DNA from 3 places in the Virgibacillus kekensis genome. Region 3 is predicted to be linked to each of the others. Evidence: riboswitches for the same ligand, from Rfam matches in the RefSeq annotation. Region 3 holds a riboswitch; each other region holds the start of a gene.

Region 1 (6,172 bases), on a different contig from region 3:
CAAATAACTGTTTAGTAGAAAGAAATTATGGTATGATTCTCTTTTGCATATGTTCGTAATAGGTGTCTGTTTGCAGGCTTATTCGGGAATAAACTAGCTTTAAAGCAACAAATAGAAAGAAGGCAATATAAAATGGATGAAAAAAATAGAGAGGCACAGCAACTACCTGCAATTAATAAAGTGCCGTTAATGCTGGTTTTAATCTCAGGCGCATTTGCCGCCATTCTGAATCAAACACTTCTAGCGACAGCACTGCCACATATTATGCAAGATCTGAAACTGGATGCTAATACAGTTCAGTGGCTGCAATCTGTCTTTATGCTGGTTAATGGGATCATGATTCCTATTACCGCTTTTTTAATTCAGCGTTTTACTACCCGTGGGCTGTTTCTCTCAGCGATGGGAATATTCGCACTTGGAACCGCTATTTGTGCGGTGGCACCCAACTTTGCCGTTCTCATGATCGGAAGGATTGCGCAAGCTGGTGGGGCAGGTATCATCATGCCGTTAATGCAGACAATCCTGTTTCTTATTTTTCCTATTGAAAAACGGGGCACGGCAATGGGGATGTTCGGTCTAGTAATTGCTTTTGCTCCGGCCATCGGACCGACTCTGTCAGGCTATCTGGTTGACCACTTTCATTGGAGAAGTTTGTTCTACGTCATCTTGCCAATCGTACTAATTGATATAATTGTAGCCTATTTCCTTCTTAAAAATGTTACGAAGCAGACGTTTCCAAGGGTGGATATACTTTCAATTGTGCTCTCAACTCTTGGGTTTGGTGGACTTCTGTACGGATTTAGTACCGCGGGAGGCAGCGGCTGGACGAGTAATCAGGTTGTCATTTCCATGATTGTCGGGTCGATTGCACTTACATGGTTTATTTTAAGACAGTTGAAATTGGAACAACCGATACTTGAGTTCCGAATATATAAATACTCGATATTTACGCTGACAACGATTCTTGGAATGATTGTGTTTATGGCGATGATTGGTGGGGCGGTTGTTTTGCCGTTATTAATGCAGAACATGCTCGGCTTCACGGCATTTGAATCAGGACTTATGCTTCTTCCGGGTGCAGTTGTGATGGGGCTGATGAACCCAGTGACTGGTCGATTATTCGACAGGTTCGGAGCCCGCTGGCTGGCAATCATCGGTCTATTTATCTTGACGGTGACAACGTTTATGTTCACTAACCTGACAACCGAAACAACCTTTGTTTATCTGACAGTCGTTAATGCAGTTCGGATGCTTGGGGTAGCAATGGTTATGATGCCTGTTACTACAGCAGGACTTAATCAACTGCCACCAGATGTAATTCCGCATGGCACAGCCATGAATAACACGATGCGCCAGATTGCAGGGGCTGTGGGGACAGCACTGCTTGTCACGGTCATGTCCAACAATATTATTCCTGGAGAAGGAATTAGTGGTGAGATACACGGCGTAAATGTTTCGTTTATCGTTGCTGGAGTGATATCACTGATTGGATTTATTCTTGCTTTCTTTGTAAAAAATTCTCGTCCCGGTGTGGACAATTAAAAATAGAATATGCTTAAACAACTCGGGGATTCTGTTCCCGGGTTTTTTTCGAAAAATATTAGTGACTGTTATGGTAATATAATCTGGAAGTACTGGAGATTGAGAGATGAAATGAGGAAGTTACGATGGAATTTTTCACGAATAAGTTGGAGTTATTAGCATGTGACCAGGAAAGGTTCATTCATTATTCCGAGTCATATACGATGGGACCTCATATTGAAAAGTATCTCGAAAAACTGAATGAGGATCCTCTTGAGGAAGGATGGGGCGTATGGTTTATTATTCTTAAGGAAACAAGAGAAGTTGTTGGAGACATCGGCTTTAAAGGAAGTCCTGATCTAAAGGGGAATGTAGAAATCGGTTATGGTGTTTCACCAATGCATCAGGGCAAAGGTTATGCCACTGAGGCGGTTGCAGGAATAATCTACTGGGCTTTTGAAACGGGGGCGGTGAAACAGATTACAGCAGAATGCTTGAATGATAACTTTGCTTCTATTCGAGTCCTTGAGAAAACAGGAATGCAACGAACTTGTTTTGATGGAGATATGCTGTATTGGTCACTGGACGCTGCTGACTGGGCAGACTAAGTCTTGTTCTAATCAGAAAAAAACGAAAACGAAGGTGTTATCGGCAGACGAAATGTCCTAAAGTAAAATAGTGCATGTGGATTTGGAAACAGGGCATATACTATCCTTTCAGGTGAATTATCAGTGGACGATATAGCCCGTCACACCAATGGTTTAACTAAATCTGATTAGGTGTAAAATTTCCCGCAAAAATTTTTATAAAAAAATACAATAAAAGGCTCCCAATTCCTGTGGAAATTTGTTAATATGATGTAGGATTAAATCAACGTAACGAAAGTGAGGGAGAAGACCGATGAAAAATATGTTAACTACTATTGTCTGGATTACAGGCATGTATTGTTTTGGTCATCTTTTATTCAATTTTAATTCGAATGAGCCAATATTAATGTTGGGAGAAAATATGCAGCTTACGCCTAGTTTGCTTACCATGATGGTAGAGTTACTGTTTTCTGTCAGTCTCTTAGTGTACCTCTTTAAATATACTGAAAAAAGCCCGGCGAAGAACTGCCAGCATAGTAAATAAATGGTTTGAAAATAGCCTGCAGTGAGAACTCCTCGCTGCAGGCTTTTATTAATCCTTATTTCTCCCAGACTTCATTTGCCAGGTCAACTACGAATTTCAATTTATTCCACTGTTCCTCCTCGGTCAATTTGTTTCCGTGATGGGTGGATGCAAAACCACACTGCGGACTTAAACATAATTGCTCCAGCGGGACAAACTGAGATGCTTCCCTGATCCGGGTTTTAATTGCTTCCTTATCTTCTAGTTCACCATTCTTGGAAGTAACCAATCCAAGTACGACTTGTGGTCCGTCATTTGGAATATGTTTAAGTGGCTTAAAACTTCCGGAACGCTCATCATCGTATTCAAGGAAAAATCCGTCGACATTTTCATTTGCGAGCAATGTTGGTGCAATAATTGCATAGCTGCCCTCGAAAGCCCATGTAGACTGATAATTCCCACGGCATAAATGGGTAGTAACGATCAGGTCTTCTGGTTTGTTTTCAAGTGAACCGTTTACGACGCGAAGCGCCAAGTCAATAAGTTGTTCGCGTGAATATTTTCCTTCGTTGAATGGAATTTCAGGCGCTGACAGTCCCGCAATATAAACATCATCGAGCTGAAGGTAACGAACACCTGCATCATAAAATGCCTGGATGGCATCCTGATAAGCTTTGATGATATCATTCGCATAGTCTTCAATATCCGGATAAACATCGCTGTTATGAATGCCGGAGTTAAACAGCTGGTTTGGACTTGGAATAGTCTGTTTGGCGATTGCGCGGCCGTCGACGATTTTGTTCAGGTCCACAAAATCCTGTATATGAGGATGATTGGGATTAAAGGAAACTTTGCCGGTATTCCGTACGTCATACTTTTCTGTCTCCGTGCCGATGAATTTATAGCCGTGGTCTGGAATATAACCATCTATTCCATTCAAATGCTCGAGAAAATCAAGGTGGAACCATGTACGACGAAATTCTCCATCACTAACTACTCTAAGGCCTAGTTCAATTTGTTTGTCGACAACACGCTTTATTTCTTCATTTTCAACTTCCCGAAGAGCTGCGGCACTGATGCTTCCATCTTTAAATTGTTTGCGTGCTTTGTGCAACCGGTCAGGTCGCAGCAGGCTCCCCACATGATCGGCTCTGAATGGTGCTTTGGTTAATGTAACTGACATGAAAATTCCCTCTTTCTATTAGTTTTTTGTGTAATTCCGAAGATGGAAGCTCTGACAATAAGCCTGATAAAAAATAAAAAGCCCTCTTCTGAAAAAAGAAGAGGGCAGTAGGTTCCGTAATTGTCGCTCTTCTTATCTTCAAGCTTAATGTTAAGCTTCTGGAATTAGCACAGTATTAAAAAATCTGTTGCTGAGGTTTCGCAGGGCCAGTCCCTCCACCTCTCTGGATAAGAAAGTTATTCAATTTTTTGGTTAATGAATACAATACACGGACGTATTATGAAAGTCAATACAATTTTGAAACTTTTTTGTAAGGTGCCTTCAGCAGGTGTGTTAAAATTATCCTATAAAGCTATGAAGGAGGTCTGGCATGTATTTTGTTTCGATAGATTTTGAAACAGCCAACGAAAAGCGTCACAGTCCCTGTGCAGTCGGTGTTGTTGTTGCTGACCAGACAGGTATTATAGATGAATTTTACAGCCTGATAAATCCCATGATGCATTTTAGCTCATTTAATACACGGATTCACGGTATTCGTGAAGAAGACGTGGAGGATGCACCAACATTCCCGGAAATCTGGCCGAAACTTAAAGACTACTTATCCCGTAAAATAGTTGTCGCACATAATGCAAGTTTTGATATGAGTGTGATTCGGAATACATTGGATTATTTCAACATTTCCTATCCAGAAATGGAGTACCTTTGCACGGTTAATATTTCAAAGCAGGTATGGCCGGACCTGATGAACCATAAACTTAATACCGTTGCAAATCATCATGGGATTCCCTTTGAGCACCACCACGCACTTGAGGATGCGCGGGTGGCGGCTAAAATATTATTAAAAGCATTTGAGACATACGATACAGGTGATATGGATATATTTTTAAAGAAGTGTCGTATGTCAAAGGGTAGGGTATATGACCGTGGTTATGTGCCGCCAAAAGTTAAGCGGACCAGGCAGAGCAGGAAGCTTTATTTCAGATAAAGCGGAGAAGGTTTTTAAAATGTGAAGGAGTTGATGTCAAATGAAAATACTTGTTGTAGGCGCGTCTGGAACGATAGGTAAAGAGATTGTCAGTGCACTAGAAGGTGACAATGAAATTATCCAGGCAGGGCGTAATGGTGCTGATGTGTCAGTGGATATTACGTCGCCTGACAGCATACGGGAAATGTATGCAGAAATCGGCAAAGTGGATGCAGTCATCAATGCTTCGGGAAAAGCCAATTTTTCTGCTGTTTCCGAGCTGACACCTGAAGTTAACGAAAAAGGAATTCAAAGTAAACTAAAAGGACAGATTAATCTGGTACTGCTTGGCATGGAACATGTTAATGACAACGGCAGTTTTACGCTGACTACCGGGGTAATGATGGATGATCCGATACCGATGGGTGCGTCTGCTGCAATGGCTAATGGTGGGGTGAAAGCTTTTGTTAAAGCAGCCTCGATCGAAATGCCGCGGGGGATTCGTATCAACAGTGTGAGCCCGAATATCGTGCAGGAATCATGGGATCGGCTTGGTGATTTTTTTGCAGGATTTGAACCTGTCCCGGCAAGCCGTGTTGCCCGTGCATTTGTGAAGAGTGTAAATGGTAAGCAAACCGGAAACAATTACGAAGTGTACTAGGAGGAACGGAATGTGGCGGAGCTGAAATTTGAAATTATTAAAACAATGGCTGTACTTAGTGAATCGCCAAAAGGATGGACCAAGGAACTGAATCTGATCAGCTGGAATGGCCGGGATCCTAAATATGACATCAGAGACTGGGCACCCGACAAAGAAAAGATGGGGAAAGGTGTCACTCTGACAAAAGAGGATTTAAGTAACTTAAAGGAAGCTCTTGCTGATCAGGATGAAATTTAGGGAGCTGACGGGGAACCGGAAGAATAGTTTTTCGTGTCTGGATGAACCAAGGCTTTTACCTATAAACTGGTGAAAGCCAGTTTCTCCGATAATAATGTACAAGCGTATCTGTCAGTAAAGAATACATATTTAAGCAGAAGGAAATGGAGGACCAGGATTGAACAAAAAGCGTTGGATTGCACTTAGTATCGCAGCAGTTTTATTTGTAGTATCAATTGGATTTCAGGCGATAACAAGCATTGTTACAGCTGACTTCCAGGCAATGTTTCAATTACCGAATACATCCAAGAAGTTTGAGGAAACAGTTATGGAACAGGGTTCAGGCAATAAGATTGTTGTTCTGGAGCTAGATGGAGTCATCCAGAACACAAACACAGCATCAATCCTGAACACCGGCGGATATAACCATGAAAGGTTCCTTGAGATGCTTGAGACTGCAGGCGAGGACCAAACGATTGATGGAATTGTCATACGGGTTAACACTCCAGGTGGGGGT
Region 2 (6,172 bases), on a different contig from region 3:
TATGTAACCTAGTTTACAATCGTATTTAGGTTATGTCAAGAAACTAATTTTATTTTAATAATCTAGTAACTTTTTGTGGTATAATATATGCCAAGAGAGGTGATAGTCATTGACACAACCCGAAATCTGTCCAAAGTTTGAAAAAGCCCTTTCCTTGCTAAGCCAGAGATGGACGACTTTAGTTATTTATCAATTATTAATGGGTGCCCAACGTTTTAATGAAATTCAATCCTCTATAGGTATAAGCGGAAAAGTATTATCGGACCGCTTAAAGGAATTAGAACAACAGGACATCGTGAACCGTGAAGTGATACCCGAAACACCAGTCATCGTAAAATACTCCTTAACAGAAAAAGGACATTCCATGGAACCAATTTTAAAAACAATTGAGGACTGGTCGCAGGCTTGGATAAAAGTGCAATCTTAGTTGCCTGCAAAGTAAGAGGCCGAACAACTGGAATAATGTTAGCGTAAAGGACCCACTTCGGAAATATAGTCTATCGTGCACCTTAGTAATTATGAGGGCTGGATATGTCCCGCCTCCGTGCTTTAGACTTTTCCGTACAAATAAAACTCCCCTTCAAGTCCCTAATGACTTGAAGGGGAGTTTACTATTAAAGGTGTATTACTCTTTAGGCTGAAGATCTTCAATGGAATCAATATCCATATAGGCCGGCACGGCTAAACCAATCTTTGCACCTTCTACGTTTGGTCCTAAATCCACAAATTGCCCTTTATACTTTTCATAGAATGCACCATGAGTCGTTGGCATCCATGGAGAAAGGGAAGCATCAGCTTCACCTGAGGAAATAGCTCCAAAAAGAATAGCCGGGTCAACTGGTGTAAGCTTAACATCGTATCCTTGTTGTTCGAGTACAATTTTTGCTACATTCGCTGAAAAAAGTTCTGTATCCCAGGAAGTTGTAACAAGTTCTATCTCTTTACCATCTACAGGCTCCACACCTTTTGTCCACTTTTCAACTATGTCCTGATTGTTATCCACCCACTTCTTCGCTACTTTTTCGAATTCAAAATTCATTTTTTGAGCTTGGAGCAGAGCGGATTCCATGGTTGAGAGTTCCCAGTGAATTCGGTCTATAATCTTATATGCTTTTGGCATATCATCTTTTAAGCCTTTTCTTGCAATTGTAGTAATTTGCTCATCTTCGCCAAAGACACCTTTAGGATCCTCCAGATACTTCAGATCCCATTTGGCAAATTTATAGTGAGGCGACCATGCAGCAACTATTATCGGTTCTTCGTTATCAATCGCGTTCTCTAATGCTGTCAACATGGCAGCAGACGAAGCAGTTTCCTGTTCCCAGCCTGCAAGACTATCATATTCAGCTATCGCCTTTTCATTTGTCTCTGTTTGGCCGGCACCAGGTTCAATACCGGTAATTGTATATTCTAATTCTTCACTTACATTTGGCGCAGCTTCTGCCTGGTCACTGCCTCCTTCATCACCTTGACCGCAACCTGCTGCTACTAAAGATAAAGATAAACCAGTAATTAGTCCTAACCTTTTCCTTTTAATGTTTAACATGTTATATATGACTCCCCTTTAGCTGTATTATGTGATAATTTTCCCAGTTGTCTCAAAGGTTCCACACTCTTATTGCAAAAAAAAAATGCATTATTTCTAAAAAGACAACTGTTTTAAATTCTATATCTTTTTGACCGGATAACTCAAACCGTGAATCTATCGGTTTCCTCGCAAAGAGATGGCTAGGATAATCTCTCGAAGAATTTTCAAGGGGATAACGTAACCATTCTTACAATTACTCCTTTTAAGATACCCAACTGTTTTAAAGGATAATAGCTTTTTTCCGTTATTCCCCGATTTGATAATGAGTTTATTGAGGATAACGCTTTAAAAACGAACATTTGAAAATATGAGTAATATTATGTACGGATTTTGACCATTTCCAAGATAAACGTAGGATTAGAGAGATGAAAGGGCTGTTATAGAAAAATATCAAAAAAATTGCAGTTTGTATTAATGCTCCCTTCTTGATACATTAGATTAGTTGTACTTCCTGATAATTTCCTTGAGGTATGGATTTTATAAACTACAATAAGGAGCTGATCATATGGAAGAAAACCAATCTCAAGAACTTGCCCAGTCAAAGGGAAGTGGTGATGATTATTCACTGGAAAGAGTCCCTCGCGCGAAGCGTAATATGGGTTGGTTAAGCATAACGAATATTACATTCGGAATTGCGACAGCCATTTTTTATTTTCAAATGGGAAGTGTTATGGCGCTTCAATTCGGGGCAATCAACGCCATAATTTCTGCCGTTTATGCCATCATTGTGGCCGGAATATTAGGGACATTCATTGCATATTTGTCCGCTAAGTCCGGAATGAACGTAAACCTTTTATCAAGAGGTGGAGGTTTTGGCTATATCGGCGCGTCCCTGACCTCATTAATTTATGCCACGAATTTCATTATGTATTGTGCGCTGGAAGGTTTAATACTCGTTTCTGCAATCCATGAGTTTTTCCCCGTTATTCCAGAATGGGTACTGATTCTATTCTTTGGCTTAATCGTTATTCCATTGAACTGGTTTGGAATCAAACAATTGGACAAACTGCAGAAATGGTCTTTACCATTATTCTTTCTATTCCTGATTGCTGCCATTGTGATGGCCGCTATGAAAACATCCGGTTATGATGGCGCATTCTGGTCATACATGCCTGAAGGTGTTCAAGTTGGAGGCACTGCATTACTGTTATGTATTGGAATGCAACACGGAATTATGGGCTTAACCCCTCTTCTTGCTTCAGATTACGCCCGCTTTTTGAAACCAAAGGATACGAAAATTGGAATCTTTGCTATTGGATTCATCCCTCAAATATTCTGCTTTGGAGTAATGGGTGGACTAGGTATTTGGTTCGGTGTTCGCCTTGGAGAACCAAATCCAGGAGTATATATTGTACTGCTTCTTGGTATTTGGGGAGCTTTATTTACAATGCTGACCCAAATTAGAATAAACGTTACCAATATTTATAGTGGTTCTTTATCCTTATCTAGTTTCTTTGAAAATATATTTAAATTTAAACCGGGAAGACATTTCTGGGTGGTCGTCACTGGTGTATCAGCAATCATCCTGATGCTTCTTAATATTGTTGAACACTTGGAAGTTGTCATGACATTTCAGGGAGTATTCCTATTGACATGGGCAACAATCCTGGTGGTGGACGCTATTTTCGTCAAAAAAATCCTGAAGATCGGTCCTGGCTATTATGAAGCAGAACAGGACAATTTATATAAATGGAATCCGGTTGGTGTAGGAGCACTTATCATAGCAAGCGGCATCGGTACCATTGCGGCATTAGGATTCATGGGAACATTTCTGCAAAGCACTGCTGCATTCTTCGCCTCAATCCTTGCTGCTATCCTAACAATTGTACTGGCAGTTGCCACAAAAGGAAGATATTATATCAAAAAAGATAACGAGGAAATTGAGCGGGAAGACTATATTGCTTAGAGAACAGGGCTATTAAACACTCAGAAATTGCAGCAACGATTACCGGCTAAGCGCTCGCCGTCACTGGCGGAGAATAACAGCTTTAAACAAAAGAAACAAAAAGTCTATGAATTTAGTAAATTAAATTGACAAAGCCCTTAAACTGTATTATGATAATCAGCATCAATTAAAAAGCGACTAACTTTTCTTCTTATCTAGAGAGGTGGAGGGACTGGCCCTACGAAACCTCGGCAGCGGAACTGATCCGTAAAAAATGATCAGAAACTGTGCCAACTCCAGCATGTGCCACGTGCACGTGAAAGATGGGAAGAGACGGTATCTCATATTATGAGTACCCCTCTTCTTATTTTTTTACAGAAGAGGGGTACTTTTTGTGTATAGGAGGGACAACATGATTGAGTTCGAGAGTGTATCAAAGGTTTACCAGCATAATGGCAGTGACTTGAGAGCAGTGGACCAGGTGAATTTGACGGTACATAAAGGGGAGATTTTTGGTGTTATCGGCTTTAGCGGAGCCGGAAAAAGCACCTTGGTCCGATTAGTCAATTTACTGGAACGTCCGACCGAGGGGCGAGTGATTGTAAATGGTGAGGATTTGCTCCAGCTCTCTAAACCGGATTTACGAAAAGTGAGAAAGCGAATCGGCATGATTTTTCAGCACTTCAACTTGCTGGAGTCCAAAACGGTTTATCATAACGTTGCTTTTCCCCTTGCTTTGTCGGGCACTCCGAAAAAGGAGATCAATCAGCGAGTTACGGAAATTCTCGAATTTGTCGGACTGTCGGATAAGGCCAAGCAGTACCCGGAAGAGCTTTCAGGCGGGCAAAAGCAGCGGGTGGGCATCGCCAGAGCGCTGGCTACATCCCCGGATATCTTATTGTGTGATGAAGCGACCTCTGCTTTAGATCCCGAAACAACGAAATCCATCCTCAAGCTTTTGCGAAAAGTTCGTGATGAATACGGAATCACCATTTTGATGATTACACACGAGATGAACGTGGTCCGTGAGGTATGTGACCGGATAGCTGTGATGGAAAACGGCCGGATCATTGAAAAAGGATCGATTTTCGATTTATTTTCCAATCCACAGCACCAGACTACACAGAACTTTGTGCGAACCGTGATGGAAAATGATATCCCTGCTTCCATTTTAAATGGAATTGAAGCGAGAGGATCATTAAGGAATATCTACCGTGTGACCTTCGTGGATGAAAGTGCCGGGCATCCTGTCCTTTCGCAGGTTGCTAAGAAGTTCAATGTGGAAGTCAATGTACTGTTCGGGCAGATTACAGAGCTTCAGGGAATTCCGTTCGGCAATCTTATTATAGAGCTTCAGGGAGATGAAGCAGAGATTTTACGCGTGATTAACCATATCCAGCAAAAAGTATCGATTCAGGAGGTGACGACATATGCAGGTTAATTTGATGGAATTTTGGCCCAGGATTTGGGAAGCGACATATCAAACCTTAGTGATGGTAGGCATTTCCCTGGTCGCCGCTGCATTAATCGGATTACCGTTAGGAATTCTCCTGGTGGTCACGCGAAAAGGCGGACTTCTGGAGAACATGCCAGTATTCAATGGTTTCAGCACCGTTGTGAACTTCTTTCGTTCTATTCCATTCATTATTTTGCTAGTTGCAATTTTACCTTTCACAAGGCTGATTGTGGGTACATCCATCGGAACCGCCGCGGCTGTAGTCCCACTCGTCATTTTCTCTGCTCCATATATATCAAGACTGGTGGAAAGCAGTTTACTGGAAGTTAAGCCAGGTGTTATTGAAGCAGCAGAGGCTATGGGGGCGACTCCCTGGCAGATTATCTGGCGTGTGTATATACCAGAGGGTTTGAGTTCGATTACCTTAAACTTAACTATCGCGACTATTGGACTTGTCGGAGCCTCGGCCATGGCTGGATTTGTCGGCGGAGGAGGACTTGGTGACCTCGCCATCGCTTACGGTTATCAGCGATTCGAGACCGATATTATGATTGTCACCGTTTTACTGCTTGTATTAATTGTTCAGCTCACACAGACCATTGGAAATTTCTTATCTAAAAAAGTACGCAGACAATAAGGAGGAATCATCATGAAAAAATGTATTTTTACACTAACACTATTACTTACAGTCGGTTTTATATTATCGGCCTGCTCGGAAGAAGGAAAATCAGCCTCTCAGGAAACAACAAAAGTTAAAGTAGGTTTAAATGGATCGGGAGTCCCAATCTGGGAAAAGGTTAAAGAAAAAGCCGCTAAAGAAAATATTGAACTTGAATTAGTGGAGTTTGCGGATTATGTAAGACCTAATTTGGCGCTTGCCGATGGAGATATTGACTTAAACGCCTTTCAGACAGTTTCTTATTTTGATGCATTCATTAAGGAGCGTGGCTTAGATCTTGCTCCGATTGCCACCACGTTGATCGCACCAATGGGTGTATACTCCGATAAATATAAAGATGTCAGTGAAATACCTGATGGAAGCTCAATTGCTATACCTAAGGAAGCTACGAACATGGGACGGGCTCTACTGCTTCTTGAAAAATCGGAGTTGATTGGCTTACCTGATGACTTTGATGGCAACGGGGACTTGAGCAAAATTGAAGAAAACCCTAAAAACCTGAAATTCGAACCAATCGTGGCAGCCCAAACACCGCGTGTGCTGCCTGATGTTGCAGCATCCGTC
Region 3 (6,172 bases):
TATATAGTTAAATCTTAAAAAGGAGGAATTGTGTATGAAACAGAAATTTATCAGCGGGTTGTTTACAGCGGTCTTCTTATCGATTATGACTTTCGGAAGCAGCACGCTGGCAGCAGAGTTTGAGGCAAACGATCTTAAGAAAATACCATCTTCGGACAAAGCGGCTGAAGCGGGTGCTTTTGTCAAAGGTGAAGTCATCGTACAGTTTAAAGAAGGGACTTCAGAAAAATCAAAGCAGAAGGTACTAAAAGGATTGAATGCCAAAGTAAAACCAGATGTTGATACAGTTAAATCTCCATTTAAGGTATTAGAAGTTGGAAATGTCGAGGCGGTTGTAAAAGCACTCAATAAAAATCCAAATGTGGCCTATGCTGAGCCTAACTACAAAATGAGTGTAACATGGTCACCAAATGACACATATGCGAATCCTAACTATCAATATGGACTTTTCACCACGTATACGGATGATGCATGGAACTATGCACGCGGTAATTCCGGACAGGAAATTGCTGTACTTGATACCGGTGTGGATTACAGACATGAAGATTTGAATGATAAAACAATTCTTGGGTATGATTTTGTACAAAATGATTACCAGCCAATGGACCGTAATGGACATGGTACACACGTAGCGGGTACTGCAGCTGCTGAAACTAATAATGCGATAGGTGTTGCTGGTATGGCACCAAACACTTCCATCCTTGCAGTACGTGTCCTTGATGCACGCGGCAGTGGTTCACTTGCTGACATCGCTGATGGGATCATTTATGCAGCTGATTACGGAGCGGAGGTTATTAATCTATCATTAGGTTGTGACTGTGACACGCAGACACTTGAAAACGCAGTAAACTATGCATGGAACAATGGTTCAGTAGTTGTGGCAGCCGCAGGTAATGACGGTGTATCCACCACATTTGAGCCGGCTTCCTATGACAATGTGATTGCTGTTGGTGCAGTAGACAGTAACAACCAGATCGCAAGCTTCTCAAATTACGGTCCGTGGGTGGACGTAATGGCCCCAGGTGTGGACATTGCCTCTACGTATCTGCGTGACGGTTATGTTTACATGTCAGGCACCTCAATGGCGTCACCGCATGTGGCAGGTCTTGCCGGACTACTTGCAGGTCAAGGAAGAAGCAATGCAGAAATTCGTAGTGCTATTGAAAATACGGCTGACTACCTAAGCGGTGCAGGCTATTACTTTGAAGACGGTCTAATAAACTCCTATGATGCAGTAACCTATTAATCTATCAAAAAAAGGAAGAGCATCGCTTGAATGCGGTGCTTTTTCTGATTATAAGAAATACTGTGATTGGAAAGGCTAGAGGTGTTCCTCTTAAATTTTGTTAGGAAAAGAAAAGGATTTTTAACGATTAATGGAGAATTTATTAACATGGCTAAAATGGGGTGATTAAGAATGACCATTAAGAATTATAGCTTTGGATTACTTTTTCTTTTCTTATTTATCTTCATTGCAGGCAATGACCTGGATAACAAGCCGGGAAAAACGGCTAACACAACAGAGGAGCGTAATACAATGACTGAACGACTGGATCAGTTTATTAAAAATGAGCAGAAACTGAGTGGAGCAATCGCAGGAGTCAGTATCCGTTCAGCGGATAATGGAAAGTTACTTTATGAAAATATAGGGGATGTACGGTTAAGTCCCGCATCAAATATGAAACTTCTCACTGCAGCGGCAGCTCTGGAAACGCTTGGAGAGGAATATATATTTCCCACTGAAATACTTGTAAATGGAAAAGTGAAAAATGGCGACCTAAAGGGTGACTTATACATAAAAGGCAAAGGAGATCCAACACTTTTACCCGCCGACCTCGAAAATTTTGCCGCAAAAATTAAGGAAAAAGGAATCACAAAAATTGAAGGAGATATTGTTGGGGACGATACCTGGTATGATGATATCCGACTATCACCCGATTTAATATGGAGTGACGAACATTGGTATTACGGTGCTCAAATATCGGCGCTTACTGTTTCACCGAATAAGGATTATGATGCTGGTACGGTTATTGTAGAGGTCAAACCATCCGAAAAGGGAGAAGAGCCTACTGTAACTATATCTCCTGAGACAGATTATATTGAAATCAAAAATAAGGCGCAGACTGTTGCAGGAGGTTCAGAGGAGGATTTAGAACTGCGGCGTCTGCATGGAACAAATACCATACTAATTGAAGGAACAATTCCAGCGGGTGCTTCGCATGTGAAAGAGTGGATGGCTGTCTGGGAACCGACCGGATATGTAATGAATTTGTTCGACGAGGCATTAAAGGAGCAGGGAATAACATGGACAGGTCAGGTAAGAACCGGTACTGCACCTGAGAAATCAGAAGTTCTTTTCACCCATGAATCTATGCCATTATCGGAGTTGATGATCCCCTTCATGAAACTCAGTAATAACACACATGCTGAAGTGCTGGTCAAGGAAATGGGAAAGGTTGTCCATGGGGAGGGCAGCTGGGAAAAAGGTCTCGAGGTAGTTGAAAAGCAGTTGAAGAAACTTGGCATGAATACAGATACTCTGATGATTAGAGATGGTTCGGGGATATCTCACATAAATCTTCTCCCGCCAAACGAGATTTCCAATCTTCTTTTTAAAGTTCAGAATGAAAAATGGTTTGAAACATATAAAAACTCCTTACCTATCGCAGGCAAGGAAGACAGGTTTGTGGGAGGAACATTAAGGCACCGTATGGAAGGGATGGAAGTATATGCGAAAACAGGAACTATTTACGGTGTAAGTACATTATCCGGATATGTTAAAGCGGAAAACGGGGAACGTGTCATTTTTTCCATCATGCTGAATAATCTGCTTGATGAAGACGATGGCCCAGCCATTGAGGATCAGCTAGTGAAAATTATTGCTCAATCATATGAACAGGTAATGAAATAGTCCAAGTGAGGCTTGATTGACAATTACCACTTTTTACTCTATTATTACTTTAAATAACTGAATAGTTTATTTCTGTTCTTATCCAGAGAGGTGGAGGGAGATGGCCCTTTGAAACCTCGGCAACAGGTTCCTTCCAGGAATACTGTGCCAATTCCAGCAGGCATTGTGCCTGAAAGATAAGGAAGAGAGAAATTTTGATGTATAAAACTCTTTTCTTTTTCAGGAAGAGGGTTTTTTTATTTATTATTACAGAGAGAGGAAGAAATCGTATGAAATATGGATTCTGGCTGCCAATTTTCGGGGGATGGTTACGGAATGTTGAGAATGAGGGAATGCCGCCAACGTATGATTACGCAAAAGAAGTGATCCAATCTGCCGAAAAATGGGGATATGATACTACCCTGATAGCAGAATTGTTTTTAAACGATATTAAAGGAACGGATGCTGACTCGCTGGAGGCATGGTCTACAGCAGCGGCCCTCGCAGCTGTAACTGAGAAAATTGAAATCATGACGGCAGTTCGGCCAAATTTCCATAACCCTGCAGTTACCGCCAAAATGGCATCCAATATTGACCATATAAGCAACGGACGATTTACGCTTAATGTTGTGTCAGGCTGGTGGGCCGGTGAGGCAAAGCAATATGGTGGAGACTTTACAGAGCATGATGAACGTTATGACCGGACAACCGAATTTTTGGAGATATTGAAGGGACTCTGGAATGAAGAGAAATTCTCCTACAAAGGTAAGTTCTACGATATTGAAAATACCCAGCTTGCGCCAAAACCAGTACAACGTCCAAACCCTGTATTATATGCTGGTGGGGAAAGTGAAAAAGGTAAGCGGGTTATTACCTCACTGTGTGATGCGTATGTGATGCATGGTGGAACAGTCAACGAGGTCCGGGATAAAATTTCAGATATGAAAAAAAGGAGAAAACTGGTTACCGATGAGCCGCTCAAGTCATTTGGAATGGCTGCCTATGTTATCTGCAGAGATACCGAGGAAGAGGCACTGGAAGAGCTGGAACGGATAACTACGGTGAAGGAAACAAGTGGATATGCCGGTTTTAAGGATTTCACCTCCAAATCCCAGCTTGAACAGCAGATTCAGCTACAGGATTATTCTGTATCCAACAGGGGACTCAGGCCCAATCTTGTAGGTACTCCCGAACAGATAGCCAAAAAAGTAATAGAATATGAACAAGCAGGTGTTGATCTGTTGTTATTGCAATGTTCGCCACAACTGGAAGAACTTGAACGTTTCGCCAAACAGGTTATGCCCAAGGTTGAAGAGCTGCGAACTGAACTGACTAACTCCTAAGAAGGGAAATGATAATATGAGCAAAATATATGTGTTGCATGAAAACAATGAGTGGACCGAGCATCTTTTTAATAGATTGGAAGAATTGGATCTTCCGTATGAGGACTGGCTTCTGACAAACGGGAAAGTTGATCTTTCTGCAGAACCTCCAGAGGGAATTTTCTATAACCGGATGAGCGCGTCATCCCACACACGCGGAAACCGGTATTCGGCAGAGTTAGCAAATGCGGTACTTGCATGGTTGGAATTTCATAATCGAGTTGTTATAAACGGCAGTGGTGCACTTCAGTTGGAATTAAGTAAAGTGCGTCAGTATTTGGAACTCGAAAAATTCGGGGTCAAAACACCAAAAACGGTTGCTGCGGTCGGCAAAAACGATTTGTTAAAAGCTGCTGATGAATTCAGTGGCAGAAAGTTCATTACCAAACATAATCGAGCTGGTAAGGGACTTGGAGTACAGCTTTTCCAGACAGTTGATGCTCTTAGGGAATATGTGGAAGGTGACACGTTTGAGGAGCCGGTTGATGGTGTAACGCTGATTCAGGAATATATTGAATCACCAGAATCGTTTATAACCCGCTGCGAATTTGTCGGTGGCAAATTTGTATACGCAGTACGCGTCGACACATCCGAGGGTTTTGAATTATGTCCTGCGGATGCTTGCTCAATTGACGACTTATATTGTCCGGCGGGAGAAGAGGAATCCGAAAATGCGAAATTTCAGATCAGGGAAGGCTTTGATCATCCAATTCTTAAAAGATATGAAAAGGTATTGGAAGCAAACGATATACAAATAGCAGGTATTGAATTTATTCAGGATGAAAATGGTGAGATTTATACGTACGATATAAATACGAACACCAATTACAACAGTGATGCAGAGGCGGCTAGCGGAAAATATGGAATGCTGGAGGTTGCGAAATACCTCGGTAGAGAACTAAATAATTTAAGAGAAATCGTGCAAGCATAATAACTTTATATTCCCAAACAGAACGAGGCTGGAACAGAAAATTTATAGGTCATATAAAATCCGAACTATCAGGTAGTTCGGATTTTATGTTAGCAAAACTTCGTATAAAGTATAAACTGCGAAGTAACTCGTAGCTTCGCTCCGGAAATACACTACGCTTTCCGCGGGCTCGAGCTGAGCCTCCTCGTTCGCAAAGAACGCTCACTGCGGGGTCTCAACGTCTTCGCTTTCCCGCAGGAGTCTTCGTGTATTTCCTTCGCTATTATTGAGATTCGTATGTGTATGTCAGTGAGTCCGAGTTTTTAATTCTAAGGTACTTTATTAGGAATAGCTCATTTCTTATCCTCAGAACTATAAAAGCGTTCTGACGAAGCGGTAGGTACGGCTGTTATGGCACATTTTATATCCACTTCGAAATAAATCTGACTATAGAAGGGGAACATTGCAAGATTCCCAAACTAATTTGTTCGTCTCTCGAAAGCAAGTTTTAGTGATGTCCAAGCCTCATTTTTTAGTTGAAACGAAGGGAAGTATAGGGTGATTGGCAGTGAGTCCGTAACGTTTGTATTACCCAAGCACTAGTATGGTCATCTTATGAATAATAAACCAGTTATTTTTTCATACTAAAATGACGTACATTACGGATAATTCAAAAGGGCTGTTTATATGGAAAAGAAAACTTCACAAAAAAGAATACAGCGTGACTTTGAGAAGACATTGACAGCACTGAAGAAAAAGGATGACTTTCTACATTATCAGCTGACTCTCAACAACAATACTGTCTGTCTAGGATACATGAAAACAGCGGTGAGCCGGGAAAAGCTCCAAAAGCTGATTCTTCCCTATGTAAAACAAGAGAATTATACGAATTTGGAAGAATTGAAGCGGATCATCCCGGTAGCCAATTCCCGGATGATAGAAGACTCCAAATTAGTAGGAGATCATTTGATCCAGGGGTATGTGTTTATA

Evidence for each region. Region 3 has a riboswitch for S-adenosylmethionine ahead of ACFO3D_RS01450 (LLM class flavin-dependent oxidoreductase). Riboswitches for the same ligand answer to the same signal wherever they lie in the genome.
Region 1: it holds a riboswitch for S-adenosylmethionine, as region 3 does, so the genes downstream of both, ACFO3D_RS12745 (5-methyltetrahydropteroyltriglutamate--homocysteine S-methyltransferase) here and ACFO3D_RS01450 (LLM class flavin-dependent oxidoreductase) in region 3, are expected to answer to the same signal.
Region 2: it holds a riboswitch for S-adenosylmethionine, as region 3 does, so the genes downstream of both, ACFO3D_RS08990 (methionine ABC transporter ATP-binding protein) here and ACFO3D_RS01450 (LLM class flavin-dependent oxidoreductase) in region 3, are expected to answer to the same signal.

The regions. Positions count from the first base shown of each region.
Region 1 covers NZ_JBHSFU010000007.1:78,865-85,036, forward strand. Annotated here, with positions in the region: gene ACFO3D_RS12735 (DHA2 family efflux MFS transporter permease subunit) at 133-1,542, shown strand; gene ACFO3D_RS12740 (GNAT family N-acetyltransferase) at 1,668-2,129, shown strand; gene ACFO3D_RS12745 (5-methyltetrahydropteroyltriglutamate--homocysteine S-methyltransferase) at 2,708-3,814, opposite strand; SAM riboswitch class I at 3,944-4,048, opposite strand; gene ACFO3D_RS12750 (3'-5' exonuclease) at 4,185-4,799, shown strand; gene ACFO3D_RS12755 (short chain dehydrogenase) at 4,840-5,439, shown strand; gene ACFO3D_RS12760 (YdbC family protein) at 5,452-5,676, shown strand; gene sppA (signal peptide peptidase SppA) at 5,834-6,172, shown strand, end outside.
Region 2 covers NZ_JBHSFU010000004.1:983,455-989,626, forward strand. Annotated here, with positions in the region: gene ACFO3D_RS08975 (winged helix-turn-helix transcriptional regulator) at 110-427, shown strand; gene ACFO3D_RS08980 (glycine betaine ABC transporter substrate-binding protein) at 626-1,546, opposite strand; gene ACFO3D_RS08985 (purine-cytosine permease family protein) at 2,094-3,494, shown strand; SAM riboswitch class I at 3,682-3,803, shown strand; gene ACFO3D_RS08990 (methionine ABC transporter ATP-binding protein) at 3,886-4,914, shown strand; gene ACFO3D_RS08995 (methionine ABC transporter permease) at 4,904-5,566, shown strand; gene ACFO3D_RS09000 (MetQ/NlpA family ABC transporter substrate-binding protein) at 5,579-6,172, shown strand, end outside.
Region 3 covers NZ_JBHSFU010000003.1:15,542-21,713, forward strand. Annotated here, with positions in the region: gene ACFO3D_RS01440 (S8 family peptidase) at 35-1,246, shown strand; gene dacB (D-alanyl-D-alanine carboxypeptidase/D-alanyl-D-alanine endopeptidase) at 1,418-2,911, shown strand; SAM riboswitch class I at 2,987-3,094, shown strand; gene ACFO3D_RS01450 (LLM class flavin-dependent oxidoreductase) at 3,181-4,233, shown strand; gene ACFO3D_RS01455 (ATP-grasp domain-containing protein) at 4,250-5,203, shown strand; gene ACFO3D_RS01460 (spore germination protein) at 5,870-6,172, shown strand, end outside.